One region of the Mesorhizobium sp. L2C066B000 genome, then DNA from elsewhere that is predicted to be linked to it. Evidence: riboswitches for the same ligand, from Rfam matches in the RefSeq annotation. Region 1 holds a riboswitch; the other holds the start of a gene.

Region 1 (12,261 bases):
TTTCAGTGGCGGCGAGCAGCGGATGCACAACCAGATCGTCGAGTGCGACCCGCCGCGCAAGCTCACCATCACCTGGAACGGCAGCGGCAATGTCACCTTCGAATTGGCGCAGCGCGGCGACGACGTCTTGCTCACCCTGGTCCACCGCCGCCTGCCGGACCGCTCGAGCCTGATGATGCATGCCGCAGGGTGGCACGTGCATCTCGACCTCCTGGTTGCCCGCGTGGCGGCCGAGAAGCCCGAACCGTTCTGGGACAGCTTTAGCCGTATCGTGGCGGAATACGACCGGCGCCTGCCGGCCTGACCTGACCTGACGCATCGCCCGGTCCAACCGGGCACCATCGATCCCTTCCGTCGGATGCCGGCGCAAGGGCCGGCGAAACACGCGCCTTCGCCAGACACCGCGGCGCGCCATCAGAAATGAAACCAGGCAACGTGCTTGCATCCCGCAAGCCCGAAGGAGGAAGTCATGCGTAAATTGATCACCGGAATGAAGATCTCCATCGACGGCAAGATCGAAGGCCCCGAAGGCTTCGCCGACTGGGTCGACAACTGGTCGGAGGAATACGGCCTGATGCCCGGGATCGACGCCTGCCTGCTCGGCGGCGTCATGTATGCCGGTTATGAGCGCTACTGGAGCGCGATCCAACAGAACGAGCCGGACCAGCCATTGCCGATGACCGGCAGACTGGTCGACCCGGCCGAACTCGAATGGGCGCGCTTTGCCGCCAAGACACCGCACTATGTGCTGTCGAACACCATGACTTCGGCCGCCTGGGCCTCGACGCGCTTCCTGCGCAGCCTCGACGACATCGCGGCGCTGAAGCGCGAGCCCGGCAAGGACATCTACCTCATGGGCGGCGCGAGCATCACCGCCAGCCTGATCGGGGCGGGGCTAGTGGATGAAATGCGGCTCATCGTTTATCCGCTGCTCGCCGGCGAAGGCAAGGCGCTGTTCGGCACGGTGCACGCCCGGCACGGACTGGAACTGCGCCAGGTCGGCCAGCTGTCGGATGGGCGGGTGAGCCTGGTGTATGGGCTGGCGAGCTAGCTTCTTTTCCTCTCCCTCCGGAGGGGGGAGAGGAAATGCGTCGGCGTTCGCCTCCCACCCTTGCCCTATCAACAGCCCGCTCGTGCCACACGACAGCCAGGCCCTTTATCCCTATCTCCGGCCTGCGCTACGGCCTGCTGGTCGTGCGCGGAGGGACTGGAATTGACGTCGACGCCGATTGCCGTAGCTGAAGCGAAGGCCTTGCCGATCGGCGCGTTGCTTGGCGCCATGGTGTCGATCCAGATCGGCGCCACCTTCGCCAAGGGCCTGTTTCCACTGATTGGCGCCAACGGCACCACGGCGCTGCGGCTGGTCGTGGGGGCGCTGATGCTGGCGGCGGTGCTGAGGCCGTGGCGGGTGCGGCCGTCGCGCGCCGTGCTGCCCTGGCTCATCGCCTACGGTGTCAACCTCGCGGCGCTGAACCTTTTGTTTTATGCGGCGCTCGCCAGAATTCCGCTCGGCGTCGCGGTGGCGCTCGAATTCTCCGGCCCGCTGCTCGTGGCGACGCTGTCGTCGCGGCGCGCCACCGACTTCGTCTGGGTGGTGCTGGCCGTTGCCGGCATATTGCTGTTGTCGCCCTTCATCCACTCCGGCAGTGCACTCGACCCGATCGGCGTGATGCTGGCGCTGGCCGCCGGCGGCTGCTGGGCGCTCTACATCGTCTTTGCGCAAAAGGCGGGCGCCGAGCTTGGCAGCCAGACTACGGCTTACGGGCTGGTCATTGCCGCTGCTCTCGCCCTGCCGTTCGGCCTCGCCGAGGCGGGTACCGGCCTGATCGCACCCGCGATCCTGGTCAGCGCGCTGCTGGTCGGGCTGTTCTCCAGCGCCTTGCCGTTCTGGCTGGAGATGGTGGCGCTGACCCGGATGCCGGCCAGGCTCTACGGCACGCTGACCTGTCTGGAGCCGGCGCTGGGCGCGCTGGCCGGCTTCCTGTTCCTGCACGAGACCCTGAGCCCGCTGCAGTGCGCGGGCGTCGCCGCCGTGGTCGTCGCCGCCTTCGGCGCCGCGCTGACCACCAAGCCGCCGGTGCCGTCGCCGGAATAGTTGCCCGAGATGGGTATATGAGGCCGACGCCATGTCCGCCGGTCCCGTGTCCGGTTGCTCAAGCGCCTGCAGCATCGATATATGGATCGATGTATGTGCAGGAGATCCAGATGAGCAGGGCCGACAGCATTGCTTGAGCCGTCCGTGATCAAGGCAATACTCCTTGTCGGGTTCGCCGCTGTCGTTGCGGCTCTCGCCTGGCGGCTGGCGCGGTCTCGTCTCAGAGCCCGGCTTCGTGAAGATCCGGCCAACGACTACGCCGTGCGCCGGGACTGGTCGGGCAACCACGGCAAGCTCAATCATTCGTCCTTTGTCTATTTCGATGCCGATCGCGACGGCCGCTACGGGCTCGGCGACCGCCCGATGGCCGGCATCATGGTCAGACTGCATGATGGCGACGGCCGCTTCGTCGCCGCGGCGCGGAGCAACCGCGGCGGCTTTGCCAATTTCCTGGCGTCGACGAAACGTCGCGCCGCGCCCATCCATGTGCCGGGCAGCTACCGCTTCACCGTGTCGGTTCCGCCCGGCTGGCGCTCCAGCAGCGCCAACGAGGTCCAGTCGCAGCACCTCCGGCCGCTGCCGGGCTCGCCCACCGGGCTGGCCTCGGAAGCAATGCTGCAGCCGGTCGGCCTGTTTGCGATACGCCGGCTCAGCGGCCGCGTAGCGGACGGTGCTTCGGCGAGCATCTCGGTGATGGCGAAAGGGCAAGAGGTGGCGGTGCATCCGCTAAGTGCTGGGGCTGGCTTCCGTCTCGATCTGCCCGATGACGCCGACGCGATCGAAGTCACCGGCGATGGCATGGAACGACGACTGGCCTTGTCCGCCTACCCGACCGAGCTCGGCCTGCTGTCGCCCGAGAACGCGGCTGTCGACAGCGCCGCGTCCTTGCAGGCCATCGGTTTCGACGATGTCACCACGCGCGGCCTACGCAAGGTGCCGTCCGGTTATGCCGGGTTGACCTGGTTCAACCTGAACGCACTGGCGCGCGATCATACCGAAGGCAGCGAAGGCTACGTCAACGGCAATATCTCGGGAGACCATGTCTGCTATACGAGCAGCGGACACCCGGCCGAATTCTCGAGCGACAAACCGTTCGGGTTCCATTCCGTGATGCTGACGGCGGCATGGTTGAAGTCCGAAGGCGAAACCGCACTGGTCGAGAGCTGGCTTGGCGACCGGCTGATCGCCAGCGACACGATCGTCCTGTCGGCACTGGCGCCCGTCCACTATGCGCCGATGCTGGCGGCGGTGACGCGCGTACGCCTCTCCACGAGCCACTATTGGCAGCTAGTGCTCGACGATCTGGTGGTTGTGCGCTGAACGGTCCCGCCGCCTGCGGGAGATCATGCTCCGGAAACGATCAAGCCGCCCGACTCTGCCAGGAGGATCTCGATCTACCGGGGAACGAGTTTAGCCCGGAATAGGAGCAGAAGCGCCGTTCGCGGTGATCTGCGAGAGCTTGCCCTTTTTTACCAGCACTGGCTTGGAATAGGTCTTCCTCATTTTCCACTCTCCACGTCGGGCACCCAAAGCCCTGTTCCCGGCCAGACGGCACGAGGCGTCGGATAATCGGCTGCTAGACGGCGACCGGCCCGGAGCCGTTACCATTGTCGGCTGTAACCTGCGAGAGCTTGCCCTTCTTGACCAGCACCGGCTTCGAATAGGTCTTCTTCATGCCGCATCTCCAGTGTCAGGCGAGGCCGCCAGATCAGGCGACAGCCGACTCAACGACTTCACTCGATCGGGCCGGAACCCGCTCCATTGGCGAGCGCCGTAACCTGCGAAAGCTTGCCTTTTTTGACCAGAACAGGCTTCGAATAGGTTTTCTTCATAGTGAATCCTCCGAGCTTACGCGATAATGCCAGACGGATCGGCACTGTCAACCTTCGCGGCGCCGTCGTCCCGCCCCGGGTTTTCTTGGTCCCGATGCACTAACTGCAAGTCCACCTTCATCGACAAAGCGTTGTTCTTGGGCGTGCATGGCGTGGCCGGGTTGCGGTGCGAAAAATGTCCGAAACTGCGGCGGGTATGGCCTGGTTGGTCGGCCTGCTCAAACAGAGCGGCAATGCAGCGCGGACTGGCCCAGCCTAAACATTGGCCTTGCCGTCGCGCCGCACTCACAGTTCCTTCTCCGCCAGTTCGCGGAAGGCATCGGGAACCGAGCGCCGGGCTTCCAGCGCCACGGCGCCATAGCCGACAGCCTCTCTGCCAAAGCGCTGGCGGATCTTGTCGATGGCGCGGTCGGCGCCAAAGCGCGCCAGGCCTTGCCTGCTGCCGGGCCGCTGCTTTTCATCGGCAAGCCCGAGCGGCAGCTCCAGCTGCAGCTCGGCACTTTCTTCCAGCTGCGACACCGAGATCGCCAGCAGCGAGATGGTCTTCTCCCGAGGGTTGGCGGCCAGCACGCCGCGCACCAGCTCCCCGGCGATTTCGGCCAGCATCGCGGTTGCCGAAATCGGCTGCTCGAGCGTCAGCGAGCGTGTGACAGCGTGCAGATCGGCGAAACGCACGCGCACCGTCACCGTGCGCCCGGGCCGTGATTTCGCCCTGAGCCGGCTGGCGACCCGGTCTGCCAGATGCAGCAGGACGGGTCCGAAGATACGCGCCTCGGCCGGCCGTCTGCCAAGCGCCGACTGCGCGCCGGCGGAATGCGACCGCCTGTGGGTTTCGAGCTTTCGCGGGTCGCGGTTCCATGCCAGCGACGACAGCTTTTCGCCGGCGGCGGGCCCGAGCAATCTTCGCAGCGCCCCACCATGCGTCTTTGCCAACTGGCCGATGGTCTCGATGCCGATCTCGGCCAGCCGCGCTCTGGTCGCCGGGCCGACGCCCCACATCAGCCCGACCGGCAGATCATGCAGGAAGGCAAGTTCGGTGTCCGGATCGACCACCACCAGCCCGTCGGGCTTGGCCACCTGCGAGGCGATCTTGGCCAGATGCTTGGTGCGCGCCACGCCGATCGAGATCGGCAGGCCGAGCTCTGCCCGGACGCGCCGACGCACCGTGGCGGCGATCTCGGCCGGCGGCCCGAACAGATGCGTGCAGCCGGCGACGTCGGCAAAGGCTTCATCGATGGAAATCCGCTCGACCAGCGGCGTGAAATCGTCGAGCACCTTGATGGCGGCGTCGCCCAGCCGCTGATAGTCGGCGAAATGGCCGCCGACGAAAATCAGTCCGGGGCAAAGCTCGCGCGCGCGTCGTCCGGGCATGCCGCCGCGCACGCCGAAAACCCTGGCTTCGTAGGAGGCGGCAAGCACGACGCCGCCGCCGACGGCGATCGGCTTGCCCCTGAGCGCCGGGTCGAGCAGCTGCTCGACCGAGGCGTAGAAGGCGTCGAGATCCGCATGCAGGATGGTGGGCTCCATCCCGACCGTTCCCTTTGCGGCGTTGCAGCATTAGCCGCGTCTGTTGTGAGAGGCGTTTTTGCCGAACAAATAGAGAACAAACAGGGCCTATTGTCAAGCGAAGCGGTTGTCGCCGGCCGGCCCGTTCCAGGTCGGGCTGTCGAGTGCTCCGCCTGGGCATCGGACCTGCGGAACATTGTCTCTCGCCTCGGCGTTCATATCCGCGACGGGACGCTGTTTTTGTGGAGGCCGGTATGGGCCAGTTCGAGATGATCGACCTCGTCAGCGTCATTGACGCCTGCACGAGCGATCGCGTTGCCGGGCACTGCGTGTCAATGGCCAGGGCGGTGGAGGAGTTGCGAGTGCTGACCGGTGATTTCGTATCGCCGGACGAGACGGTGGCCAACGCGCTGTCGGCAGTGGCGCTGGGGCGCGGCTGCGCGGTGGTGTTCGACGAGCGAGCGGGCGCCGACATCTTGCTGACGCCGTAGCGGGGCGGCGCCGGGTTATGGCAGCCAGAAAAGTCGAACAGCGTGCAAAAAGCTGTGCAGGCATGGCCCCATAACCGGGGCGTGGAAAAGTTCTGCGCGTGGGTGTATTCTCCAGGTCGCAAGCGGTCGCAGACCGCATAGGGGGAGAAATGACATGCCGAGGGTTTCAGAACTCTTTTTCAAAACTGCCATCTTGTTCCTGATGTTGGGGATTGCGGCCGGCCTGCAGATGGCGATCTCGGGTGACCACGCCGCTTTTCCGGCGCACGCGCATATCAATCTGCTCGGTTGGGTGACGAGCGCCATCTTCGGCGGCTACTACGCGCTCAATCCGCAAAAGGCGGCGCGTCGCATCGCCATGATCCACTACGGGCTCTACACACTCGGCCTGGTGATCATGCTGCCGGCGCTGTATGTGATGCTGCAGGGAAACCCGGCGCTTGAACCGATCGTCGCCGGCGGCTCGCTCATCGTCGCCGCTGCCGTTCTGGCTTTTGCTTTCGTGGTGTTTTCGCCCGAAACGGCGCGCTCGGTGTCCGGCGTGGTTCCGGCCTCTCGCTGACTGTTCGCGCGCGGCGATCAAAGTCCGACCCGCATTCGCGACCCGCGACACGGGTTGGCCAAGCCGATGGCCGCAGCCGCTGGCTGCGGTGTCTATCGCCGCGTCGGCGCTTAACATACCCGAGTCCCACCACGTATTATTTCGTGACTATTTGGCGCCGGAACCTTCCCAGATATCGCGCGTTGCGGCGACTGTATTCGCGCTGCCTTATATATAGGCAGCCTTGAGTACGTCCACAGCATGGGTTGGGGGAGGAGCAGGCCACCATGTCGAAAAGAGAAATCGGAACGTCGGCCTCACTGGGCCGACGCATCGCCGATCTGAAAGCCAGGATGCGAGACGCCAGCGTTACTGAACACGAGATGCAGACCTTCCAGAAGGTCGCAGCCATCATGGGAGGTGTCGAAGGCTCCCTACGCCTCGACGCCGACGACCTGATCGCGGCGTCCTTCGTCACCGAGGCGCTCGGCGATCCCGGGTCGAATTGAAGGTCAGAGCCCGTCGGCACTCAAGTGCCGGCGGTCGATGGCCCGGTTCGCAGCGCCGCGATGCCGGAGCGTGTCTGCACCGCCCGCGGCGGGGATTTCTTGCGCACTTTGAAGATTTCAGGCGAGCGGCCTCGACGGCGCTTGAAATATGGGCTTCGCGTTCGTGCTTCTCGGCTGTCGAAGGTGTGTCGCCGTCGCCGCCCAGTCCTTGACCACAAGGGCTAAATTTAACAAACCGCCAAGGCGCCTTAAACGAAGGATCCGACCAGCCGGATCCTTCGAAATATCAATCGCGATGCTCCGGCATCGCCTTCAGCTCATGCTAGGTCCAACTGGTGACGGCGTGGACGTGCCGGGAAACCTCTCGAACGTCCGCGGCCGCTGCCCTTACACCTCGTCGAACGGGCCGCCGCGCCTCGCCAGGTCGTGACCAATGGCGGCTTCCTCGGCGTCGTCGGGCAAGGCATCGTCACTGTCCTGGTAGGGGTTGTCGTCATCCTCCTCGGGCAGTTCGCCTTCCTTCTCGACTCCGGTGGTGTCCGGCAGGCTTTCCTCATCTGCTCCGTCGGGCAGGACCGTTGCGCCACGCAGCGCATCCCAATCCTGCCGGCGCGGCGTCGGCGCTTCCACCTCGTCATTGGCGATCCTGTCGCGGGCATCGTTTTTGCTCGGTGGCGCCTCGACCTCGTCATTGGGTTTTCTGTTTCGTTCTTCCATGATTGCCTCCTCCTGGCGGCTTTGCGTCGAGAAGGTGGAACTCATTTCCGGCTGTCAGGTTCCGGCAACCACTCCATCTCCGTGGAACCAATTGCCGCCAGTCTGCTTTGCCAAGGACTAGTCTGTTTTGCCAAGGAGATGAATCCAGAGGAGCTGGACCATGAAGACTTTCCCCCTCATCCCATGCGTGCTGCTCCTGGCGCTGGCCGACCCGGCGGCTGCGCAGGACAATGGCGACCAGCACGGCCCTGCCGCGCCTTGCCAGGCGCAGCCTCAGGACGATGGTCAGAAGCCGCCGGTCGCCAATGGCGGCGGCGAATCGACCAGCACGCTCGGTCCCTGCGGCGGCGTGCTGCAGCCGCCGCCCAGTGGTGACCAGGATATGACGCAGCCGCCGCCGGATCAGGGCAAGACGCCGGTGATCAAGCCTGGCGAGGTGCCTGCGCAGCCGCCGAAGCAATGACCTTTGCTTGAAACTTCACGGCGTGGCACGAAGGCGGTCGGTTCCGGTCTGGGCCGGGCGACGCGGTCACCGAATCAATGCCGGCGCCGGCCGCAATCGCCACCGGAATTGGAGCCGTGCATCATCCATGTCGAAGGTCTCCTGAGGGATTGTGCTTCAATGCGAATCTTGCGGGTGCGGGTTCTGCTGGCATGACCGGGAAGCCGATCAATTTAGTCTCCGCTTGCGGAACAAGACCGTACCGGCTGCGTTTGCCTCCAGGAGCCCGCCACCTCGATCTGCGCTGTTTTCGCCTCATGCGGGAACACGGCGGAGCTCGCCAACAACGACAGGAGACGAAGATGAAAACCATCCTTATTCCCGCCGTCGCCGGGCTCGCCATGATCGCTGGTATCGGCATTGCCGCCGCCGACGAGGTGATCGTCACGCAGCCGGCACAGCAGCAGGTGATCATCACCCCGGAACAGCGCACGGTCGTGCACCAGTACGTAAAGAAACATCCGCTTGCCTCGGTCAATCTGCTCGGGGTCGAATTGAATGTCGGCACTGCCTTGCCTGACACTGTCGAGCTGCAGGAGGTTCCCGACGTTCAGTACAGATACGCCGTCGTCGACAACCATACCGTGTTGGTCGACCCCAGCACGCGCAGGATTGTCGAGGTGGTCGAGTAACGCTCGACAACCTAACCATTCATCGGTGATACGGCCCTGTCGTTCTTCCCAAAAGGGCGGCAGGGCCGAATGACGAACATGATGAAAGGAGAATTGCCATGTTGCCGCATGTCGAGACCCCGAACTCCGCCAATGTTGCGGCGTGTTGCGACAAGTTGCTGGCCGAGCGCAACACGGCGCTGTTATCGATGAAGGAAGCGATCGCGCTCCTGCGGGAGCGCACCGGCACCGATCGTTCGGATGCCGACCTCGCGGGGCTGATCGTCAAGAAAGCGGCGCTGCTCGGCGTTGCGGTGATTTCCGACCCGCGCTGAGATGTCTCGTCACTCAAGACGCCGGCCGAATTTTCGGCTAATGTTTTCGTGGAATCTGGACCAACCGACCGGACCCAACCACGGAGGCTTAAGTGACGGACGACAAACAGGACCGCATTCGCCAGCGCGCGCACGAGATCTGGGAAAAGGCCGGCCGGCCTGAAGGCGCGCATCAGGAACACTGGGAGCAGGCCACGGCTGAAGTCGATGGCGCGGTCGCCAAGCCCAAAAAGGCGGCGAAGAAAGCTGACGCCAAGCCCGCCAAGGCAGCCGCCAAGCCAAAGGCCGCGAAGCCTGCCGCAAAGTCCGGCAAAGCCAAATCAAAATAAGGCCAAGTCGAAATAAGGCCAGTCGAAATAAGCAAGGCCGGAATTCGCTGGCCGGGCCATCCTTGGCGCCCGCCGTTCAGGCGCGCCCGAGCCTCTCAACCTGACGAATTGCGCCTGCGACGGGCAGCGCAATTCCTTGTGTTTGGCGACAGCCGCCCTCATGCCTCCCAGGCATAACTCGACAGCGCAAAGCGAATCCCGGCAGCTGTCATGGCCAGTTCGCATTCGGTGATCTGGCGCAGGTGGCGCAGATAGCGCGTTACAGTCTGTGGCAGCCAGCCGGCGCAGGCCTCGACATAGGCGCGGCTGTGAACAAGGGTGCCGGTCGACAGCCTCTCGTCCTTCTCGGCAACGACTTTCAGATATTGGCGGATGAAGCGGATGTCGTCGGCGATGTCCTGGCTGGCCATTCGCCAGGCCCCGGCGAGGCGTTCGCACTGATCGAATGACAAGGGCAACAAAGGGGGCGGCAACAAAGGGGGCGGCAATAAAGGCGGCGGCAATGACGGGGGTGACAGCAAAGGACGAGAGAGATCGGCGAAGGCAACATGGTTCGCTGTGCTCAAGGACATTCCTCTCTGCGAAAAGAGATATCGTACTTTATGTACGAACGAGCGTCAAGCCAATTTCGTACAGTTGGGACGATGGAAATGAATATAGCAGCGGTCGCTTCAGCTAATCCCGCATCGTGAATCCTTCAGGAGTCGCACCAATTTCGCGGAGGGATTTCCCCAGGATGGTGTTGACTGTTTTCCCTCGTGTCGGCGTCGAACAGGTTCAGGCCGCGCCGGATCGTCTCGCGCCAGTTTTCGCCCTTGTCCCACGCTTCCATGAAGGCGAAGGCAAGGTCGTCCTGGCGACGTGTGGCTTCGAGCGCTTGGGTCAGCAGGCGCGCTTGATGGAGATCCTTCTCCCGCTTGGCGCCAGCGCTCGGCCCGCGTCGCGAGGCGACGATCAGCTTGTGGATGGCGTGGCGCTGGGGCGAGGGGACCAGCACAGGCAAGCCCGAGCGATGCAGGAGCACAGTCCGGATGGGGTCGCGGATAAGGAAATCCAGAAACCGTAAGGGCTGCGCGGAGTCTCTGCCGTTTTCTTATAATTACGTTTATCAGCTTGAATTCCAACGCAGTTATAAGAAGTTCGTGGAAACCTTATAACGCAACGAACTGACGAGTCGTCTGTTAACGCCCAGGCGCCCGGCACGTCTGGCCTAAAACACTTTGCCGCAGTGCCTCAACAAACGGCTTCCCCAATGTCTCGAACAATGCTTTAACCCGCCCATCCACAGGGGTGCTCCGTATCGTCGGGGCTGAGATGAGGGCGGCAAGCCTTCGGACCCTAAAGCTGATCTGGATAATACCAGCGGAGCGAGGCGGGCGATGTTTTCAGGCGCACAGATTTCCCTTTATCCCATGACCGACGATTTCGTCGGCGTCATCCTCGGCGCGCTCGGCGCGCTCGATCCGTGGCGCGACCGGCTGCGGATCGAAACCGATGACATCTCGACCCTTACGGTCGGGCCGCCCGAGGTGCTGTTTCCCGCTATGCGCGACCTGTTCGTGGCGGCGGCCAGAAGCGGCAAGCACTGCGTGCTTTCGGCGGCGGTCTCGCGCGGCTGTCCGGGTGAGCCCGACGATCCGATCTGCCGCTCCGACGAGACCGGCGGCCCCGCCATTCCGCTGGACGAGCGCAAGATCGCCGCGATCCGCGCTGTCCAGGCCACGCCGTCGACCGGCCAGCCGGTGGCGGCGCAGTTCTCGCTCTACGTTATGGGCACGGGCGACCATATGGACGAGATCTACGGCTGCATCGATTTCCTGAAACAGTCCGGCGTCTTTGAGCGCTCAAAGAACTTCTGCACCAAATTGCGTGGCGATGCCGGTGCCGTGTTTGCCACGCTCAACGAGGCCTTCTGCCGCTTCGGCCCCGGCGCCGGCCACGTCACCCTCGACATCACGATCTCGGCGAACAGCCCGAGCGCCGTCTGAGCCGCGGCTCAAGCGTCGTTCCTTGAGGATATTGCCGTGGCTGGTTTATCTGACCCATTGCGTGGAGGAGATGCCTCTGACCCCTCAGCACAGAGAGGAGGGGAGCCATTGGCGATTGGCGAAGACCGCGATGCCCACGAATCTCCCCCCTCGAGCAGGAGATGGCCGGCAGGCCAGAGGGGGTCCCAGCGCGTGGAGCGCCGACGTCCTTTTCGCATCGGCAAGGCGTGGGCGCTCTATGCGAGACGACCCCCTCTGTCGCCTTCGGCGACATCTCCCCCTCGAGGGGGGAGATTAGCCGCAGCCATCGCCAAGACCATCCCCGCCGCCTGCGCCTCCGCCCTGCTCCTCGCGGCGTGGGAGCTCTACGCCCGCTATGGTGGCGCTGCGCCCACCATGCTGCCGGCGCCGTCGCGCGTGCTGCAGCAGGCCTGGGAGCATCGCGCTGCCCTTGCCGACAACACGCTGCCCACCATCCGCGCCACATCAGCCGGCTTCGCCTGCTCGTTGGTCGCTGCCTTCGTGCTTTCGGCGCTGGTCGATTTCTTGGCCCCGCTGCGCCGCGCGCTGTTTCCGCTGCTGATCGTCAGCCAGACCTTGCCGCTGGTCGCGATTGCGCCGCTCATCGTACTGTGGTTCGGCTTCGGGCTGATGCCAAAAATCTTGCTTGTGGCGCTCGTTACCTTCTTCCCGATGATGGTGGCGCTGGTCGAGGGTTTTGCCGCGACCAGCAAGGCGATTTCGCAGATGCTCGCCACCATGGGGGCAGGGCGCTGGCGCATCTTCTGGCTGGCGCGCCTGCCTT
Region 2 (18,881 bases), on a different contig from region 1:
TGCCGCCGGAATCAAGCAGGTCGAGGCCGATCTCGGCCCGGTCTCGGTGCTGGTCAACAATGCCGGCATTACCCGCGACGCCATGTTCCACAAGCTGACGCGCGAGCAGTGGAAGGAAGTCATCGACACCAATCTGTCTGGGGTCTTCAACATGACGCATCCGCTGTGGGGCGGCATGCGCGACCGCAAATTCGGCCGCGTCATCACCATTTCCTCCATCAACGGCCAGAAAGGCCAGGCCGGCCAGGTCAACTATTCCGCCGCAAAGGCCGGCGACATCGGCTTCTCGAAGGCGCTGGCGCAGGAGGGCGCGCGCGCGGGCATCACAGTCAATGTCATCTGCCCCGGCTACATCGCCACCGAGATGGTCAAGGCGATCGACGAGAAGGTGCTGAATGAACGCATCATCCCGCAGATTCCGGTCGGCCGCCTCGGCGAACCGGAAGAGATCGCGCGTTGCGTCGTCTTCCTCGCTTCCGAAGACGCCGGCTTCATCACCGGCTCGACCATCACCGCCAATGGCGGCCAGTACTTCGCCTGAACGACAGCAATTTCGCCCGGTAGGACGGGCCGCCTTATGGCCCGTTTTTCATCGCCGGCCGGCGATGTTCCCCGGGCTGCGCGCGAGACATTGACCAGTTCCGGCACGCAAAGATTAACGATTTTTAGGCGCCCTGTGCAAACGCGGTTCGAAAGCTGTGAATTCTCGGTGGACAAGCTGTGGATAACACAACATGTTGGGGTGAACAAACCAGGAAAATCCCGCCATCGCTGATTCGTCACCCATTCGTTCCGGCTTTGAGCGGAACGTTAACGACCAAGGCCGAAAACCACCGGAAATTGGTTAAGGCCGATTAAGAAAATTCAACAATGTCATAATGTTGGCCGAGGCGTATCGGATCACGACGATGCCCCGCCGGCAAAGGTTAACGCCAATGGTCCCCTTGCAGGAATCGGGCCAGTTTCCGCGATTCAGCATATGGTGAGACTCAGGCTCGCAAAATCCACATGTAGCCGTGAACAAAAGCTGAATCTGCCGGAGTCACTGATTCGTCGCCGATTCGTTCCAGACTCGTTCCAACTGTTAATTGAGACCTCAACGACGAACCGTGGGACTGCCGGCCGGAACATTCCGCTTTCGCTTCGCGCCTGAAATCCCTATGTGTCGCCTGTCATACGCGCCACGCGAGGCGCGCTCCCGACAACCCGATGCAGAAAGCCTCATCTCCAGGCCGATGAACATCCAGCCGAAACACACCGAGCCGCTGATCCTGTCGGGCCGTGACGTGACTGCCGTGCTGGGTCCGACCAACACCGGCAAGACCCATCTCGCCATCGAGCGCATGGTGGCGCATGAGAGCGGCATTATCGGCCTGCCGCTCCGCCTTCTGGCGCGCGAGGTCTATGCCCGCGTCTGCGAAAAGGTCGGCGCCCACAAGGTGGCGCTCATCACCGGCGAGGAAAAAATCCAGCCGCCCGGCGCGAAATATTCGGTCTGCACCGTCGAAGCCATGCCGCGCGAGACCGACGCTGCCTTCGTCGCCATCGACGAGGTGCAGCTTGCTGGCGACCTCGAGCGCGGCCATATCTTCACCGACCGAATCCTGCACCTGCGCGGGCGCCAGGAAACGCTGCTGCTCGGCGCGGCCACCATGCATGGCATCCTGCAAAAGCTGCTAAGAGGCGTCTCGGTGGTGACGCGCCCTCGCCTGTCGCACCTGGCCTATGCGGGCTCGAAGAAATTGACCCGCCTGCCGCGGCGTACGGCCATCGTCGCTTTCTCTGCCGACGAGGTCTATGCCATCGCTGAACTGATCCGCCGCCAGCAAGGAGGAGCGGCGGTCGTGCTCGGCGCGCTGTCGCCCCGCACCCGCAACGCCCAGGTGGCAATGTTCCAGGCAGGCGACGTCGACTATCTCGTCGCCACCGACGCCATCGGCATGGGGCTCAACCTTGATCTCGATCATGTCGCCTTCGCCCAGAACCGCAAATTCGACGGCTACCAGTACCGCAACCTGACGGCGGCGGAGCTCGGCCAGATCGCCGGCCGCGCCGGCCGGCATCTGCGCGACGGCACCTTCGGCGTCACCGGCCAGGTCGATCCGCTGGACGAGGAACTGGTCAAGCGCATCGAGGGGCACGAGTTCGATCCGGTGAAGGTGCTGCAATGGCGCACCGCGCATTTCGACTTCGCCAGCCTCGACGCGCTGAAGCGCTCGATCGAAACCAACGCGCCGGTCGAAGGCCTGACGCGGGCGCTGCCGGCGGTCGATGCGCAGGCGCTCGAACATCTCTCCCGCGACGAGGACATCCGCGCGCTGGCTACCAATGCCAAGCGCGTGGCGCTGCTGTGGGAAGCCTGCGCGTTGCCGGACTACCGCAAGATCGCGCCGGCCCAGCACTCCGACCTGATCGCTTCTATCTACACCGACCTCGCCAAACACGGCCATGTCGACGAGAACTACATGGCCGAGCAGGTGCGCCGCGCCGATACGACCGAGGGGGACATCGACACGCTGTCGCACCGCATTGCGCAGATCCGCACCTGGACATTCGTGTCCAACCGGCCGGGCTGGCTGGCCGATCAGGCACACTGGCGGGAAAAGACGCGCGAAATCGAAGACAGATTGTCGGATGCGCTGCATGAGCGGTTGACGAAACGGTTTGTAGACCGCAGGACTTCCGTCCTCATGCGGCGCCTTAGAGAAAATACAATGCCTGAAGCCGAAATCAGTCCTACCGGAACCGTCCTTGTCGAAGGCCATCATGTCGGCGAGTTGCAAGGGTTCCGCTTCACCGCCGACCAGAGCGCCGGCGGCGAAGACGCCAAGGCCGTGCGTGCGGCAGCGCAAAAAGCGCTGGCCGCCGAGTTCGAGGCGCGTGCCGAACGCTTCGGCGCCTGCGCCAATGGCGACCTTGCGCTCGGCTCCGACGGCACGCTGCGCTGGATCGGCGCGCCGATCGGCACGCTGGTTGCCGGCGAGGACGCGCTGAAGCCGCGCCTGGTGCTTTTGGCCGACGAGCAGTTGACCGGCCCCGCCCGAGACAAGGTCGCCGCGCGCGCCGAGCGTTTCGTCAATTTCCAGATCGAGTCGCTGCTGAAGCCGCTGGTCGACTTGAAGAATGCCGAGCAGATCGCCGGCATCGGCCGTGGCATCGCCTTCCAGCTCGTCGAGCATTTCGGCCTCATCAACCGCCGCGACATCGCCGAGGAAATGAAGTCGCTCGACCAGGAGGGTCGCGCCGCCTTGCGCCGGCTCGGTGTGCGCTTCGGCGCCTACCACGTCTTCGTGCCGGCGCTGATCAAGCCGGCGCCCGCCGGACTGATTACGCTGTTGTGGGCGCTGAAGAACGACGGCAAGGACAAGCCGGGCTTTGGCGACGTGGTGCACGCACTGGCTTCCGGCCGCACCTCGGTGGTCATCGATCCTGCTTTCGACAAGAGCTTCTACAAGCTTGCCGGCTACCGCAATCTCGGCCGCCGCGCCGTGCGCATCGACATTCTGGAACGGCTGGCCGACCTGATCCGGCCTGCGACCAACTGGAAGCCCGGTCTGGGACAGCGCCCGGACGGCGCCTATGACGGCCAGTCCTTCATGGTGACGCCGCCGATGATGTCGATCCTCGGCGCCACCGCCGACGACATGGAAGAGATCCTGAAAGGTCTCGGCTATCGCGCCGAGCCGAAGCTGCCGGCAGAGGTCAAGGCGCGGCTGGAAGCACAGGACAACGCGGCGCGGGAAGCGGCTGCCGCCAAGCTGGCTGCGGACGCGGCTGCAAAAGCTGAACAGGCCAAGGCGGCGGAAGCCGCTGCAAGTGAAGCCGTCGCTGAAGCGCCGGCCGTTGGATCGGAGCCGGATGCGGTTGCCGCCGCTGAGCCTGCGGCTGAGCAGCCCGTCGCCGAAGCCGCAGCGGAGGCTGTTGCTGCGGACGCTCAGCCGGGCGCACCTCCCGAGGGTTCGGAGCCAACTGCGGCCGTTGAAGCCACCGCCGAAGCTCCAGCCATCGCGGAAGCAACGGCAGAGCCCGTCGCGGACGAGCAAGTCGAAGCTCGCGCAGAATTCGCGGAAGAAGCTCTGGCTGTTGCGGAAGCTGACGACACCGCTCCCGAAAGCGCCGACGCCCTTACCTCCCCCTCGATGGCGGAGGTCGCGGCGCAAAGCGACGCGGGTGACAGCGCTGACGAAGCAGATAGTGCAAACGATGCAAGTGCAACCGCAGACGCCGACGCTGCCCCCACCCCGGCGCTGCGCGCCGACCCTCCCCACGAGGGGGAGGGTGGAAGCGCTGAGCCTGTCCCCGAGGCCGAAGCCCCAAAGCCAATCTTGTTGTGGCGGCAGGGCCGTTTCGAGCAGCGCCCGCGCCATCGGCAAGACAACCGCAGAGACAATCGCCCGCGTAACGGCCAGGCTGCCCGCGCCGATGCGCCGGCCGACGCTGCCGGCGGACAGCCCGCAACGGGCGAGCGGCCGGCCTACCAAGGCCGGCGCGACCAGCGCGACGGTGCCGCCAAGCCACGCTTCGACCGTTCGAAGTTCAAGCCCAAGCCGCAGGCCGAGGGCGAACAGCGCCGCGACGGCAAGCCGCAAGGCGAGCGTCCGCGCGAGGGCCGGCCTGACTGGAAAGGCGGCAGGCCGGAAGGCAAAGGCGGACCGCAAGGCGCCAAGCCGGCTTTCCAGGCCAAGCCACGCGAGGAACGCCCTGCGCGCTTCGATCCGGACTCGCCCTTCGCCAAGCTCGCCGCCTTGCGCGACCAGCTGAAGAAGTAAGCTCTGAGCATGATCCCGAAAAGTGGAACCGGTTTTCGGACAAGATCATGCTCCAACAAGAAATAACTCACTGCGATGGTTGCTGAAGGTCGTCAGCGCATCGACAAGTGGCTGTTCTTTTCGCGCGCGATAAAATCGCGCTCGCTGGCGGCCAAGCTGGTTGTCGCCGGACGCGTCCGCATTAATAGCGACAAAGCAGCGCAGGCCTCCGATCTGGTCAAGCCTGGCGACGTTTTGACCATTACGCACGAGCGCCGCATTTTCATTTGGAAGGTGCTTGGCACCGGCGTGCGGCGCGGTCCGGCCGAGGAAGCGCGCACGCTCTACGAGGACATGTCCCCGCCGCCGGCCCCAAAAGGCGAGGCTGTTGCCGATGCCATTCCGGCGCTGCGCGACGCCGGCAGCGGCCGGCCGACCAAGAAAGAGCGCAGGCAAACCGACCGGCTGTTCGGCGAAGACTGAAGCCTTGGCCGGCTGCGCCATGCCGGCGGTCTGGAATTTCATTCCGGACACGCGGGCCCCGCCTGCAATGGCTGCCCTTGCAAGCGGCAGGCAAAGGCGTTACCTCACCAAAAAAGCCGCCGCATCGGCCCGAAAATCGGAAATCGATTTTTCGGAAGGCACGATGCGCAGATTCAAAGTGTCAGAGCGTACTTTATGCGTCCAAGTGGACGCACGTCGCTCTAGCAAGAACGGGACGTCCCGGAGCCGACCAATGACCTATGTCGTGACCGACAACTGCATCAAATGCAAGTACATGGACTGCATCGAGGTCTGTCCGGTCGACTGCTTCTACGAGGGCGAGAACATGCTTGTCATACATCCCGACGAGTGCATCGACTGCGGCGTCTGCGAACCGGAATGCCCGGCCGATGCAATCAAGCCCGACACCGAGCCGGGCCTCGACAAATGGCTGCAGGTCAACACCGAATACGCCGAGAAATGGCCCAACATCACCGCCAAGAAGGAGCCTCCGGCAGATGCCAAGAGCTTCGACGGCGAGGCCGGCAAGTTCGAGAAATATTTCTCCGCCGAGCCCGGCGAAGGCGACTGAGCACATGACGCTGGAATCGGAATCGATTTCGGAAAGGGTGATGCGCAAAGCAAAAAAGTGCGGCCTATTGGATCGTCATAACGCTGCGTAACGCGCCTCATACATTAACTGCCTTGACAGGCGGCGATGTCGCTCGACCTTCGCGTTTGCAGCAAAACCTTGATTCTTCCGACTTTTTGTGCTACACCAGTTGAAACATGCCGGTGACACAACGTCGATTTATGGCGCAAGCGCCCCAAATCACTGAAAGGTGAAATCCCCAATCGGACCAGAGCGATCTGGGCCAGGCAGTCGCTATGTATGCGGTTTGCCGGTCCCGGCTTTTTCCGATGGGTTCATCTGTTGTGCGGCTAACGATCGGTGTCCCCGGTCGCATGCGTTCGGACCGGCAGGCCGCCGGTGCCACAACAAGGAGTTCAGGGCGTAATGGCAACGATCACCCCGCAGAAGAAGTCCACCTCGGCACGCCACGGTTTCAAGACCGGCGAGTACATCGTCTATCCGGCACACGGCGTCGGCCAGATCGTCTCGATCGACGAGCAGGAAGTTGCGGGCCACAAGCTGGAACTGTTCGTCATCGACTTCCAGAAGGACAAGATGCGCCTGAAGGTTCCGGTCGCCAAGGCGACCTCCATCGGCATGCGCAAGCTGTCGGAAGAGGATTATGTCGAGCGCGCGCTGAAGGTCGTGCAGGGCCGCGCCCGCGTCAAGCGCACCATGTGGTCGCGCCGTGCGCAGGAATATGATGCCAAGATCAATTCGGGCGACCTGATCTCGATCTCGGAAGTCGTGCGCGACCTCTACCGTGCCGACAACCAGCCGGAACAGTCCTATTCCGAGCGTCAGCTCTATGAGGCGGCACTCGACCGCATGGCGCGCGAGATCGCGGCAGTCAACCGCATGTCCGAAACCGAAGCCGTGCGCCTGATCGAGGTCAACCTCAACAAGGGCCCGAAGCGCGGCGCCAAGGCCGACAATGAGGAAGCCGAGCAGGAAGAAGCTGCCTGATCGCTTTCACCGTCGAATTCATGAAAAACCCGGCCTTGTGCCGGGTTTTTGTTTTTACCCCCTTGTGGGGTTCCAAGGACGGGCGAGACCCGTGGCTCGCCCAGGCAGGGTCGCTGCGAAGCAGCGAGGATGGGGGACGACACCAGACCGCACCCGGACCTTCCGTCCGACCTCTTCACAAGGGGAACGTAGAAGGCTCAGCCGCCGGCTTCCTTCTCCGCCTCCTGCTTCAGCGTCGCAATAAAACGCTTGGTCCGTTCCCGCTCCGGATTGCTGAACACCACGGTGGACGGCCCCTTCTCGACGACGACACCAGCATCGAGGAACACCACCTCCTGCGCGATCTTGGAGGCAAGGCGAAGGTCGTGCGTGGCCATCACCATGGTGGTGCCTTCGCTGGCGAGCTTTCCGAGCACGTCGACCACTTCCTGCGCCAGTTCCGGATCGAGCGCCGAGGTCGGCTCGTCGCAAAGCAGCACTTTCGGCGACGGCGCCAGGGCGCGGGCAATGGCCACACGCTGCTGCTGGCCGCCCGACAGCGTTGCCGGCCAATCGTCCGCCTTGTGCGCCATGCCGACCTTCTCGAGCAGCGCCAGTGCCCGCTCGCGCGCCTTTGCCGTCGGCCATTTCAGCACCGTCACCAAGCCTTCCATGACGTTCTCGATCGCGGTGCGATGCGGGAACAGCTGGAAATTCTGGAACACCATGCCGGTCTGCAGCCGCAGGCGCTGGATGTCGCGGCTGGGGATCTTGACGCCGGGACGGAATTCCAGCGTCTCGTCGCCGATGCGCACCATGCCCGAGGTCGGGATCTCCAACAGGTTGATGCAGCGCAGCAGTGTGCTCTTGCCGCCGCCGGAGGGGCCGACGAGCGCGGTGACGTTGCCTTCGGCAATGGTGACCGTCACGCCCTTCAGCACCAGATTGTCGCCGAAGCGCTTTTCGATGTCGGTGAGGCCGATCATGAGCGCGCCTCCAGGAAGCCGCCATAACGGTTGAGCCGCTCCTCCAGCCGCGTCTGCAAGGCCGAAAGCACCGAGCTCATCGCCAGATAAAGGATCGCCGCCTCGACATAGAGGATCAGCGGCTCATAGGTGGTGGCGACGATGCGCTGCGCCGCCTGGAACATCTCCGGCACAGTGATGGCGGCGGCGAGCGACGTATCCTTGACCAGCGAGATGAAGGTGTTGGACAGCGGCGGCACGGCGACGCGGCCGGCTTGCGGCAGGATGGTGCGCCGCATCGCCTGGCTCCAGGTCATGCCGATCGAATAGGCCGCCTCCCACTGGCCCTTCGGCACCGAGCCGATCACGGCGCGGATAATTTCCGAACTGTAGGCGCCTATGTTGAGGGTGAATCCAATCAGCGCCGCCGGAAAAGCATCCAGCAATATGCCGACCGAAGGCAGGCCGTAAAAGATCAGGAACAGCTGCACCAGAAGCGGCGTGCCGCGAAAGATCCAGACATAGAAGCGGACCACGGCAACCAGAGGCTTGGGACCGAACAGCCGCACCAGGGCGACAACCAGGCCGACGAACAGGCCGAGTGCGAACGACAGCAATGTCAGCGGTACGGTGAAGATCAACGCCGCCCACAGCAGTGTCGGCAACGAGTCCAGCATCAGGTGTAGCCAGTGCGGCACGAACGGCTCCTCCTTCACAGACCGCCGCGGTGACGGCAGTGCGATTGTGTGCTTCTCATATCATGCGAAAAACGGCGAGCCGTCAAAGACGGCCCGCCGCTATTTGTCATTGCCGGCAAACCGCCGGGAGATGGTCTTTACTGCGAGACATCCTGGCCGAAATAAGTGTCGGCGATCTTCTTGTAGGTGCCGTCGGCCTTGATGTCGGCCAGCGCCTTGTTGATCGCCGCGACCAGCTCCGGATCACCCTTGCGCACGATGACGCCGGAATAGTCGGCGTTCTCTTCCTGCGCGGCGATCTTCACATTGGCGTCCGGCTTGTGCTTCTTGAAGTCGAGGAAAGACAGGCTGTCATTGATGGTGGCGTCGGCGCGGCCGGTGAGCAGCAGTTGGATCGACTGGTCGAAGCCGTCGGTGCCGACGAGTTCGGCGCCGTTGGTCTCGGCGAGCTTGCCGAAATTCGATGTCAACGACTGTGCCGACTTCTTGCCCTTGAGGTCGGCGAAGGTCTTGATGTCGGTGTTGTCGCCGCGCACGATCAGCACGGCCTTGGAGGCGATGTAAGGATCGGAGAAATCGTACTTGGCCTTGCGCGCGTCGGTGATGCCGACCTCGTTGATCACGGCGTCGTAGCGGTTGGCGTCGAGGCCGGCGATCAGCCCGTCCCATTTGCCTTCGAGGAACTCGACCTTGACGCCGAGCTTGTCGCCGATCGCCTTGGCGATCTCGACGTCGAAGCCGACCAGCGCGCCGGAAGCATCATGATAGGTGAAGGGCGCATAGGTGCCTTCGGTGCCGACTTTGAGGGTGCCGGCCTGCTTGATCTGGTCAAGATTGGCGCCGGCATGGCCTGATGTAACAGCCAGAACCTGAAGCGTTCCGGCGACGATGAGCGACTTGAGCCATTTCATTTCTGTGTGATCCCGTCCTTGGCCGGTGTCCGGCGCTTGTGAGAGCCGGAAACTGACAGATACAGCGCAGCAAAATAAGGAACCAGATTTCAAAAAAACGACGATCCAGAAATCAGATTCTCAAAGCAGCTCGGATCGGTGCCAATAGTCCCGATCTGCGGTGTCGATGCGCCCTGTCGGACCGCACAAAACAACCGCCATCGGCGGCGGAACCAATCCCCGGTGTGGCACGTTCATGGCTTGTTGTAGGGCGCCGCGTTTCCATTTCAAGAACCCTTGGCTGCGCTAGGCCCGAAGCAATTCCAGGAAAGTGGGAAAGCGGTTTCCCTCGGAATTGCGTCAAACAGAGATAACGGCCGCCAGGCCGTCCGAAAATGTCCGGGAGCAGGAGCGCGGCATGATCGAAGACACGGCAGGACGGACCATGGTCCGCACGGCAATGAAAGCCCCTTACCTCGAGCGCGATGAGGAACATGTTCTCGCCTTGCGCTGGAAGGAAGACCAGGATCAGCAGGCGCTGCATCAGATTACCGTCGCCCATATGCGGCTGGTCATCTCCATGGCTTCGAAATTCCGACATTACGGCCTGCCGCTCGGCGATCTGGTCCAGGAGGGCCATGTCGGGCTGCTGGAAGCAGCCGCGCGTTTCGAGCCGGAGCGCGAGGTGCGCTTCTCGACCTATGCGACATGGTGGATCCGCGCTTCGATGCAGGACTACATCCTGCGCAACTGGTCGATCGTTCGCGGCGGCACCTCTTCGGCGCAAAAGGCGCTGTTCTTCAACCTGCGGCGCCTGCGCGCCCGTCTTGCCAACGGCGCCGAGCCGATCTCTAACGCCACGCTCTACCGCGAAGTCTCGGTAGCCCTCGGCGTCTCCGAGGCCGATGTCGAGAAGATGGATTCCAGGCTTTCAGCACCTGACTCTTCGCTCAACGCACCCCTCGCCGATGAGGCCGGTACCACCGAGCGGATGGACTTCCTGATTTCGGACGATCCATTGCCTGACGAGGTCGCCGGCGACACCATCGACGTCGAACGGCGCCTGATGTGGCTGAAGACGGCGCTCCGCGCGCTCAATGCCCGCGAACTCAGGATCATCGAGGAGCGTCGGCTGACCGACGAAGGTGCGACGCTTGAGGCGCTCGGCGAGACGCTCGGCATTTCCAAAGAGCGTGTCCGCCAGATCGAGGCCCGCGCCATGGAAAAGCTCAAGCTCGCGCTGGTCAAGCAGAACCCCGAATTCATGGCAGCGTGAGATTGCCAGGAACAGGGGTACCGCCCCGAGTTATCTCAGAAAAGTTATCTCAGAAAAAAGCACTACGAAGGCTGGGGTTTCTGACGAAGACCGGCGCTATCTGTCCGTGACGATCTTGACCTTGTCGCCGGCCGAAACCGAGGCGCCCGGCGACATCGCGTTGAGCACGCGGAACAGATCGAGCTTGCGGTCGACGCCGACCATCTGCGCCGAAAGTGTGCCCATCGTCTGCCCGGCCTGTACCGTGACGACGCGGATATGCAGCGGCTTCAGTGCCGCTTTCTCGGCGGGGCTGAGCACGCGGAACGAACCGCTGACCGAGCGTGCCACCGGATCGAGTGTCGTGCTGGCCGAGGGGGCCGCTGTCAAAAGCCGGTAGACTTGGCCGCCGGCGCGGATCACCGCAATGTCGAACTGCCAGCCATCGGCGCCGGCGTGCGCTGTCGCCGCCTCGTTGCCGTCGATCGTCTCCTGGCGCACACTGGTCTCGTCGAGACCGGCCACCCAGCCGCTTCTGATGTAGTCGGTCAGCGCACGATCCTTGTCGATCGACACACCGTCGAAGCGGATCGCCATGTCGCCGGGACCGGTCGCCGTCACCGCCGCCGCCGAATTGTCGATGATGAAGCCGTCGGGCACCGTGAACGAAACGCCGAGGCCCGGATGCAGGAAGGTCTGGCCGCGCACATAGCCCTCTTCCGGCGTGTCGCCATAGAGCAGGCCGTCTATCCCGGCCAGGAAGGAATCGCGGTCGCGGGTGCCGATGCCCGGCGCGCCGAACTGGCGGGCGTGGCGCTGCGCCAGATCAATTCGCTGCGGCGTGTTGGGGTGCGTAGCCAGGAAGTCGAGGCTGGCGTCGGTGGCGCCGCTGATCGAGCGGAAATCGGTATAGGCCGACATCGACTGCAGGAAACGCCCGGCGGCATAGGGATCGTAACCCGCCTCGCCGATCGATTTGATGCCGATCGCGTCTGCCTCCAGCTCCTGGTTGCGCGAGAACTGCGCCAGCCTCAGCTTGCCGCGGATCAATGCCTGCTTGGCGGTCGGACTGTCGCCCAGCACATCGGAGACCACCTTGGTCGCCAGGCCTTCCTCGGCCTCGAGCTGCTGTCGCTGCAGACCGTGATTGGCGGTGACGTGGCCCATCTCATGCGCGATGACGGCGGCGAGTTCGGCCGAATCATTGGCCAGCGCCAGCAGGCCGCGGGTGACGTAGAGATAGCCGCCCGGCAGCGCGAAAGCGTTGACGTTTGGCGAATTGAGGATGGTGATGCGATAGGTCTGGGTCGGATTGGCCGACACCACGGTCAGGCTGCCGACAACCTTGGCCACCATGCGCTCGAGCTTGGGATCGGAATATTCGCCGCCATAGGTGGCAAGGATGCGCGGATGCTGTGCCTTCGCCAGTTCGGCAAGCTTGCTGTTGGCGGCGACATTGTCGACCGTGATCGGCTTGTCGGAAGGCTGGAAGCCAGATTCCTGCACTTCGGGAGGCGTGAACATCTGGCAGCTGGCCAGCGCCACGGCAAGGCCGGCCAGCGCGAGGAAGCGCACCAGCGGTCTGCGTTTCAAAGTGTCAGTGCCGGTCGGCAGCACGGCGTTCCTTCAGCTCTCGGCGCATGATTTGGACCGGGGTCCGCGCCAGCGAAAAATCGGTTTTCGTTGGCAATCCTGCACACATCAAAAAACCTACAGCGTTTACGCATCCGGCCGGATGCGGCGCTGTAGGGGGCAAATCACGGCTCGTGCCGGACCAGTACTAAGCGGACCTAGCCACATCAGCTGGACCATGGCAAGCAAGCGCCACATCACCTGTAGCCGGTTTGGTCGTAAATTATGTCCGCTTCCGGGCAATATCGCGTGATCCGCCCGAACTTGCGCCGATATAGCGCCGAAACGCTTCAGGGCCAGTGCCGTCGAAAAAATCGGCGGCAGGTCCCGTCGCGGCAACCCTGCCATTGTCCAGAAAAACCATCTGCTCGCCGATACGGCGAGCGTCTTCCGGCTGATGCGTGACGAACAGCACCGTCATCGCCCGCTCGGCATGAACGCCGGCCACCAGGTCGAGCATGTCGTCGCGCAGTGCTGGCCCGAGCGAAGCGAACGGCTCGTCGAGCAGCAGCACTGGCCGGTCGCGCACCAGAACGCGGGCGAGCGCTACGCGCTGCCTTTCGCCGCCGGAGAGTTCGCGCGGCAGGCGCATCTCCTTGCCGGCCAGGCCGACGCGGTCAAGCGCCTCGGCGATTGCGGCGCGATCGGCGTCGGTCAGGTTGAGCGATGGCGAGCGGCCGAGCCCGACATTCTTCTCCACCGAGAGATGAGCAAACAGATTGTTTTCCTGGAATACCATCGACACCGGCCGCGCCGAAGGCGGCTCGGCGCCGACATCGGCGCCGCCGATCAGCACACGACCGGACTCCGGCGTCTCGAAACCAGCCACCAGATTGAGCAAGGTCGATTTGCCCGAACCACTTGCCCCCATGATGGCGGTGATCTTAGATGTATGGAATTCGACATCGAACAGGAATGACGTTTCGCCATAGCTGAACGAGACCTTGTCCAGCCGGACAGTCGTGCCTTTCTCCACAGCGGACGTCACGATCTCTCTCCCCGTCCCAGCCAGTCTGCCGCGACCACCAATGCAAGGCAGACCGCCCCGAGCAGCAAAGCCAGCCCGGCAGCATCGGCCGTGCGATAGCTGCCCATGCGCGCCAGCAGGAGATAGGGCAAGGTCTGTACCGAATCGCTGCCGAACAGCGCGATGACGCCGAGATCGCCGAGCGACAGTGCCATGGCGAAGGCAAAGCCGGTGGCCAGCGGCCGCCGGAGCGATGGCCAGTCGACCAGAAGCAGCCGGTTCCAGCCCGCAATGCCGAGCTGCGCGCACAGCTTTTCGTGGCGCTCGCTCGCCGCATCATAGGCCGGGCGCATCGCGCGGATGGCAAAGGGCATCGCCATCACCGCATTGACGATGACGACCATGACCGGCGCGATGGCAAAGACATCGCTGACCGTGCGCAGCAGGAGAAACCAGCCGGCGCCGATGACAATGGGCGGCACGACGAGGACGAAGCCGGCGCCGGTGTCGGTGGCATGTTCGAGCAATGAACGGGCACTGGACCGGCGGCGCAGCGACAGTGCCCGCCGAGCCATGATCAGCGACAGCGACAGCGCCACCGAAAGTAGCGCCGCCGAGAGGGCGAGACCGGCGCTGGTCAGGGTCGCCTGACGCACGGCACTCTCGCCCGCCAGCCGGCCGAGATCGGCGCCGAGGCCGGACGCGACGGTGGCCGCCATTGGTCCGGCGACGAACAGCAAGGCGAGCACGATCAGGACGGCGTTGAACGCTGTTTCTGCTTTGCCGGCCAAGTGATAGCGGCGCGGCGCGACAGGCAAATTGGCGTCGCCGGTCACATTGGCGCCGAGCCGCGTCAGCGCCAGCATGACGGCGAAAGTCAGCGCGATCTGTAGCACCGTCAGCGTCACCGCTCGCGCCGGATCGAAGTCGAAACGCAGCGCGTGATAGATGGCGACTTCCAGCGTCGTCGCCGCCGGCCCGCCGCCGAGGATCAGGACGATGGTGAAGGAGGTGATGCAAAGCATGAAGACAAGCCCGGCGACGCCCGGCAGCGAGGCGCGCAGCACCGGCCACTCGATCAGCCGGAAGGCTGGCCTCGCCCCCATGCCGAGCTGGCTCGCCAGCCGCCATTGATCGGCCGGCACCGTTCCCAGCGCTTCGAGGAACAGCCGGGTGGCCAGCGGCAGGTTGAAGAAGACGTGGGCGACGAGGATGCCCGACAGCCCATAGATGTCGGGCCAGCTCTGGCCACCGATCGCGGCGAAATAACCGGCGCGGCCATAGAGCGCCAGTATTCCCAGCGCTCCGACAATTGCCGGCAAGGCAAGGGGCACAGTGAATAGCTGCAGGATGAAGCCGCGTCCGAAGAAGCGCGGATGCCGCGACAGCGCCCGGGCGACGAAGAGCGCCGGTACGGCGGAAAGCAGAGTCGAGAGCGCAGCCTGCCAGAGCGTGAAGCGGACAACGCGCAGGAGATAGAGGTCAAAGGCGGACGCGGCGCCGGAAAGGTCGTGCGCGCCTTCGCGGATAAGGCCGGCGAAGGCGCCACCGATCAGCAGCGCGATTGCCGCAAGCGCGACAATGCCGGCCGTGATGCGGGGGTCAGAGCGTTGCACTCTTTACCGGGCGTCGCGTTCCTTCGCGCCCCCCTCTGTCCTGCCGGACATCTCCCCCACGAGGGGGGAGATTGGCGGTTTTAGCGCTCCGCTCATTCCTGCAGCTTCGGAGATTGGCGAAAGTCAACGTAAAGGCCAATCTCCCCCCTCGTGGGGGAGATGTCCGGCAGGACAGAGGGGGGCGCCGTAGAGCACTCATCTTTTGACTATACAGCCAAATCTACTTGCTCATCACCGCCAGCCATTCATCCACCCAGGCCTTGCGATTTGCCGCGACCTCTTCCGGGCTGAACAGCAAGGTCTTCGCCGGCTTGACCAGCCTATCAAAAGCCGGATTGAGCGGCTTGTCGGTTTTCCCGGCCGGGAACATCCAGTTGGTCTCCGGAATGACATCCTGGAATTTCGGCCCGGTCATGAAGGCCAGGAACTTCGCCGCCAGCGGATTCTTCGCGCCCGTGGTGGTGATGCCGCCGACCTCGATCTGCAGATACTCGCCTTCCTCGAACGAGGCCGCCTGGTAGCGCCCGGTGTTCTCCGCCACCATGTGGTAGGCCGGCGACGTCGTATAGGAAAGCACCATCGGCGCCTCGCCCTTGGTGAACAGGCCGTAGGCCTCGCTCCAGCCCGGCGTCACCGTCAGCACTTTGCCCTTGAGTTTCGCCCAGGCTTCCGGCGCCTTGTCGCCATAGAACGACTTAACCCACAGCAGCAGGCCAAGGCCCGGCGTCGACGTCCTCGGATCCTGGATGACGATCTTGTCGGCGGCATCGCCCTCGACCAATTCCTTCAGGCTCTTCGGTGGGTTCTTCAGCTTCTCGGTGTCGTAGACGACGGCGAAATAGCCATAATCGTAGGGCACGAAAGTGTCGTCGCTCCAGCCGCCCGGCACGTTGTTTTCAGCCACCGCGCCATGTGGGACAAACAGGCCGGAAGCCTTGGCTTCCGCGGTGAGGTTGGTGTCGAGGCCAAGCACGATATCGGCTTTGGTCGACGCACCTTCGAGCTTGACGCGATTGAGCAACGCGACGCCGTCGGCCACCGAGACGAAGTCGACGCTGCAGCCACACTCGGCCTCGAATTCCTTCTTCACCTGGGGGCCTGGACCCCAGTCGGCAGTGAAACTCTCATAGGTATAGATCGTGAGTTTTTCCTGCGCGCACGCAGGGCTTGCCAGTAGCGAAACAGCAAGCCCAAGCGCTGGGACAAGACGGGACAAAAAAATGCGCATCGGCGCCTCCTTCATTCGTGTTGAAAGGAATTGAGGCGTCGGGCTGTCCGAAGCGTCTAATCCCTCCGCCGGTACAAACCGGATCAGGTTCAGCGGGTTGGCGAGACTGCCTCTCAGCCGGTCCGCGAAGATCGCGTCCGGCACCCCGTTAGAGCGTTTCGACACATAGGCCCGGCCAAGGTGCCACGCAAGTGGAAGTTTGCCCGAGCGTGATCCCGGAAAGTGGAATCCGTTTCCGGAAAAAGATCATGCTCCAACAAAGAGTGACGGTGCCGCTCGGCCTTCCGTTTCGTCGGCGGGGCTGGTAAGGGCCAGCGGATATGAGCACATTCACCATCCTGCTTGGCGGCGATCTCGTCCGCACGCCGCGGCTCGACCGCCAGGTCGCGGGCACGCGCGTCATCGCCGCCGACGCCGGCATCGATCATGCCCGCCTGCTCGGCGTGATGCCGGAGCTGTGGGTCGGCGATTTCGATTCCGTGCCGGCGGACCTGCCTGCCGATCTCGCCGCCGTGCCGCGGGAGGTGTTTCCTCCCGAAAAGGACAAGACCGATGGCGAACTGGCGATCGCGGCGGCATTGGAACGCGGCGCCACCAGCCTGGTGCTGGCCGGCGCTTTCGGCGGCAAGCGCGCCGACCACGCCTTCCTCCATCTGGCGCTCAGCCTGCGGCTGGCCGAGGCCGGCACAAAATTGCTGTTGACCAGCGGAGCGCAGGAAGGCGCCCCTCTGCTGCCTGGCAAGGCCGGCTTCGACTATGCCGACGGAACGCTGTTTTCGGTGCTCGGCTTTTCCGATCTTTCGGGCCTCACCGTGTCCGGCGCGAAGTGGCCGCTCGACCATGTCGAGGTCGTGTTCGGCTCGTCGCTGACCATCTCGAACGAGGTCAAGTCCAACACGACCGGGGGCGGCCTCGAAATCGCGCTCGGCCATGGCCGCGCGCTGCTGCTCGCCCACCCCTACCCCTTGCCTGAAAGCTGACATGGCCCCGCCCCTTCTCAACCTCGACGGCATAAGACTGACCTTTGGCGGCACGCCGCTGCTCGATGGCGCCGAACTGACGGCGTCCGCCGGTGACAAGATCGCGCTCGTCGGCCGCAACGGCTCCGGCAAGTCGACGCTCCTGAAGATTGCTGCTGGTCTGATCGAGCCGCAAGACGGCGAGGTCTTCCGCCAGCCTTCGGCAACGGTGCGCTATCTCCCGCAAATGCCCGACATGGACGGCTTTGCCAATGTGCGCGCCTATGTCGAGGCCGGGCTTGGGCCTGCCGACGATCCCTACCGCGCCACATATCTGATGGAGCATCTCGGCCTCGCCGGCACGGAGAACCCCAACGATCTCTCCGGCGGCGAGGCGCGCCGCGCAGCACTTGCCCGCGTCATGGCGCCCGAACCCGATATTCTGCTGCTTGATGAGCCGACGAACCATCTCGATTTGTCGGTCATCGAATGGCTGGAAGAAGAGCTTGTCCGGACGTCTTCGGCGCTGATCGTCATCTCGCACGACCGTCGCTTCCTCGAACGCGTCTCGCGCGCCACTGTCTGGCTCGACCGTGGCCAGACCCGCCGCCTCGACAAGGGCTTTGGCCATTTCGAGGAATGGCGCGACCTTGTGCTGGAAGAGGAAGAGCGCGAACAGCACAAGCTCGGCCGCCAGATCGTGCGCGAGGAGCATTGGCTGCGCTATGGCGTGACGGCTCGCCGCAAACGCAACATGCGCCGCCTGGGCGAACTGCAGACCATGCGCCAGCGTTTTCGCGGCCATCGCGGCGCCGAGGGCTCGGCGACCATGGTGGCCAGCGACGCCGCCGAATCCGGCAAGCTGGTGATCGAGGCCAAGAACATCGAGAAGAGTTTTGGCGACCTGACCGTGGTCAAGGGCTTCTCGACCCGCATCCAGCGCGGCGATCGCGTCGGCCTTGTCGGGCCGAACGGCGCCGGCAAGACGACGCTGTTGAAGATGCTCACCGGCGAGATGAAGCCCGATGCCGGCTCGGTGCGGCTCGGCACCAATCTGGAAATCGCCACGCTCGACCAGAAGCGCGAGGCGGTCGATCCGGCCGAGACCCTGGCGCAGTATCTCACGGACGGGCGCGGCGAAAACCTCGTCATCAATGGCGAGCAGCGCCATGTCGTGTCCTACATGAAGGATTTCCTGTTCAAGCCGGAACAGGCGCGCACCCCGGTGCGCGAGCTGTCCGGCGGCGAACGGGCGCGGCTGCTCCTGGCGCGTGTTCTGGCGCGGCCGGCCAACCTTCTGGTGCTCGACGAGCCGACCAACGATCTCGACATGGAGACGCTGGAACTGTTGCAGGAACTTGTCGCCGGCTTTGCCGGCACGGTCATCCTGGTCAGCCACGACCGCGACTTCCTCGACCGCACCGTCACCAGCATCATCGCCCCGGACGGAGGCGGCCGCTGGATCGAATATGCCGGTGGCTATTCCGACATGCTGGCGCAGCGCGGCGGCACCCGGCTCGACGACCGCAAGGCGCGCGCCAAGGCCGAAGCCAGCGATGCGCCGGCGCCGGGCAAGAGCGAGCCGGCAGCGCCAAAAGGGCCGTCGAAGAAACTGTCGTTCAAGCAGAAATTCGCCCTGGAATCGCTGCCCAAGAAGATCGAGGCGGTAATGGCCTCGATCTCGCGTTTGGAAAACAACATCGCCGATCCCGCCTATTACGAGCGCGACCCGGCCTCGTTCCAAAAGACCATCGCCGCCCTCGACAAGGAACGCGCCACGCTGGCCGCACTCGAGGAAGAGTGGCTGGAACTGGAAATGCTGCGTGAGGCGATGGAGGGGTAGCATTGCCTGCGGTCTTTT

What was found. Region 1 has a riboswitch for thiamine pyrophosphate ahead of X733_RS148075 (YkoF family thiamine/hydroxymethylpyrimidine-binding protein). Riboswitches for the same ligand answer to the same signal wherever they lie in the genome.
Region 2: linked by a shared signal. The riboswitch ahead of thiB (thiamine ABC transporter substrate binding subunit) and the one ahead of X733_RS148075 (YkoF family thiamine/hydroxymethylpyrimidine-binding protein) in region 1 are both predicted to bind thiamine pyrophosphate.

The regions. Positions count from the first base shown of each region.
Region 1 is NZ_AYWZ01000008.1:146,948-159,208, reverse strand. Features, by position in the region: gene X733_RS148005 (SRPBCC family protein) at 1-304, shown strand, start outside; gene X733_RS148010 (dihydrofolate reductase family protein) at 470-1,051, shown strand; gene X733_RS148015 (DMT family transporter) at 1,214-2,095, shown strand; gene X733_RS148020 (hypothetical protein) at 2,240-3,415, shown strand; gene X733_RS1000000169650 (hypothetical protein) at 3,506-3,598, opposite strand; gene X733_RS1000000168265 (hypothetical protein) at 3,672-3,770, opposite strand; gene X733_RS1000000168260 (hypothetical protein) at 3,829-3,927, opposite strand; gene dinB (DNA polymerase IV) at 4,213-5,454, opposite strand; gene X733_RS148030 (hypothetical protein) at 5,688-5,924, shown strand; gene X733_RS148035 (hypothetical protein) at 6,079-6,486, shown strand; gene X733_RS148040 (hypothetical protein) at 6,753-6,974, shown strand; gene X733_RS1000000168255 (hypothetical protein) at 7,362-7,691, opposite strand; gene X733_RS148045 (hypothetical protein) at 7,852-8,154, shown strand; gene X733_RS148050 (DUF1236 domain-containing protein) at 8,496-8,825, shown strand; gene X733_RS148055 (hypothetical protein) at 8,924-9,139, shown strand; gene X733_RS148060 (DUF2934 domain-containing protein) at 9,232-9,468, shown strand; gene X733_RS148065 (hypothetical protein) at 9,627-9,878, opposite strand; partial or broken gene X733_RS1000000168250 (GSU2403 family nucleotidyltransferase fold protein) at 10,250-10,546, opposite strand; TPP riboswitch at 10,745-10,857, shown strand; gene X733_RS148075 (YkoF family thiamine/hydroxymethylpyrimidine-binding protein) at 10,848-11,456, shown strand; gene X733_RS148080 (ABC transporter permease) at 11,712-12,261, shown strand, end outside.
Region 2 is NZ_AYWZ01000027.1:14,705-33,585, forward strand. Features, by position in the region: gene phbB (acetoacetyl-CoA reductase) at 1-541, shown strand, start outside; gene X733_RS137450 (helicase-related protein) at 1,236-4,769, shown strand; gene X733_RS137445 (RNA-binding S4 domain-containing protein) at 4,845-5,231, shown strand; gene fdxA (ferredoxin FdxA) at 5,485-5,823, shown strand; gene X733_RS137435 (CarD family transcriptional regulator) at 6,250-6,831, shown strand; gene X733_RS137430 (amino acid ABC transporter ATP-binding protein) at 7,029-7,796, opposite strand; gene X733_RS137425 (ABC transporter permease subunit) at 7,793-8,473, opposite strand; gene X733_RS137420 (amino acid ABC transporter substrate-binding protein) at 8,611-9,384, opposite strand; gene X733_RS137415 (RNA polymerase factor sigma-32) at 9,782-10,639, shown strand; gene X733_RS137410 (M48 family metalloprotease) at 10,736-12,142, opposite strand; gene thiQ (thiamine ABC transporter ATP-binding protein) at 12,474-13,238, opposite strand; gene thiP (thiamine/thiamine pyrophosphate ABC transporter permease) at 13,235-14,833, opposite strand; gene thiB (thiamine ABC transporter substrate binding subunit) at 15,054-16,061, opposite strand; TPP riboswitch at 16,105-16,219, opposite strand; gene X733_RS137390 (thiamine diphosphokinase) at 16,382-17,041, shown strand; gene X733_RS137385 (ABC-F family ATP-binding cassette domain-containing protein) at 17,043-18,863, shown strand.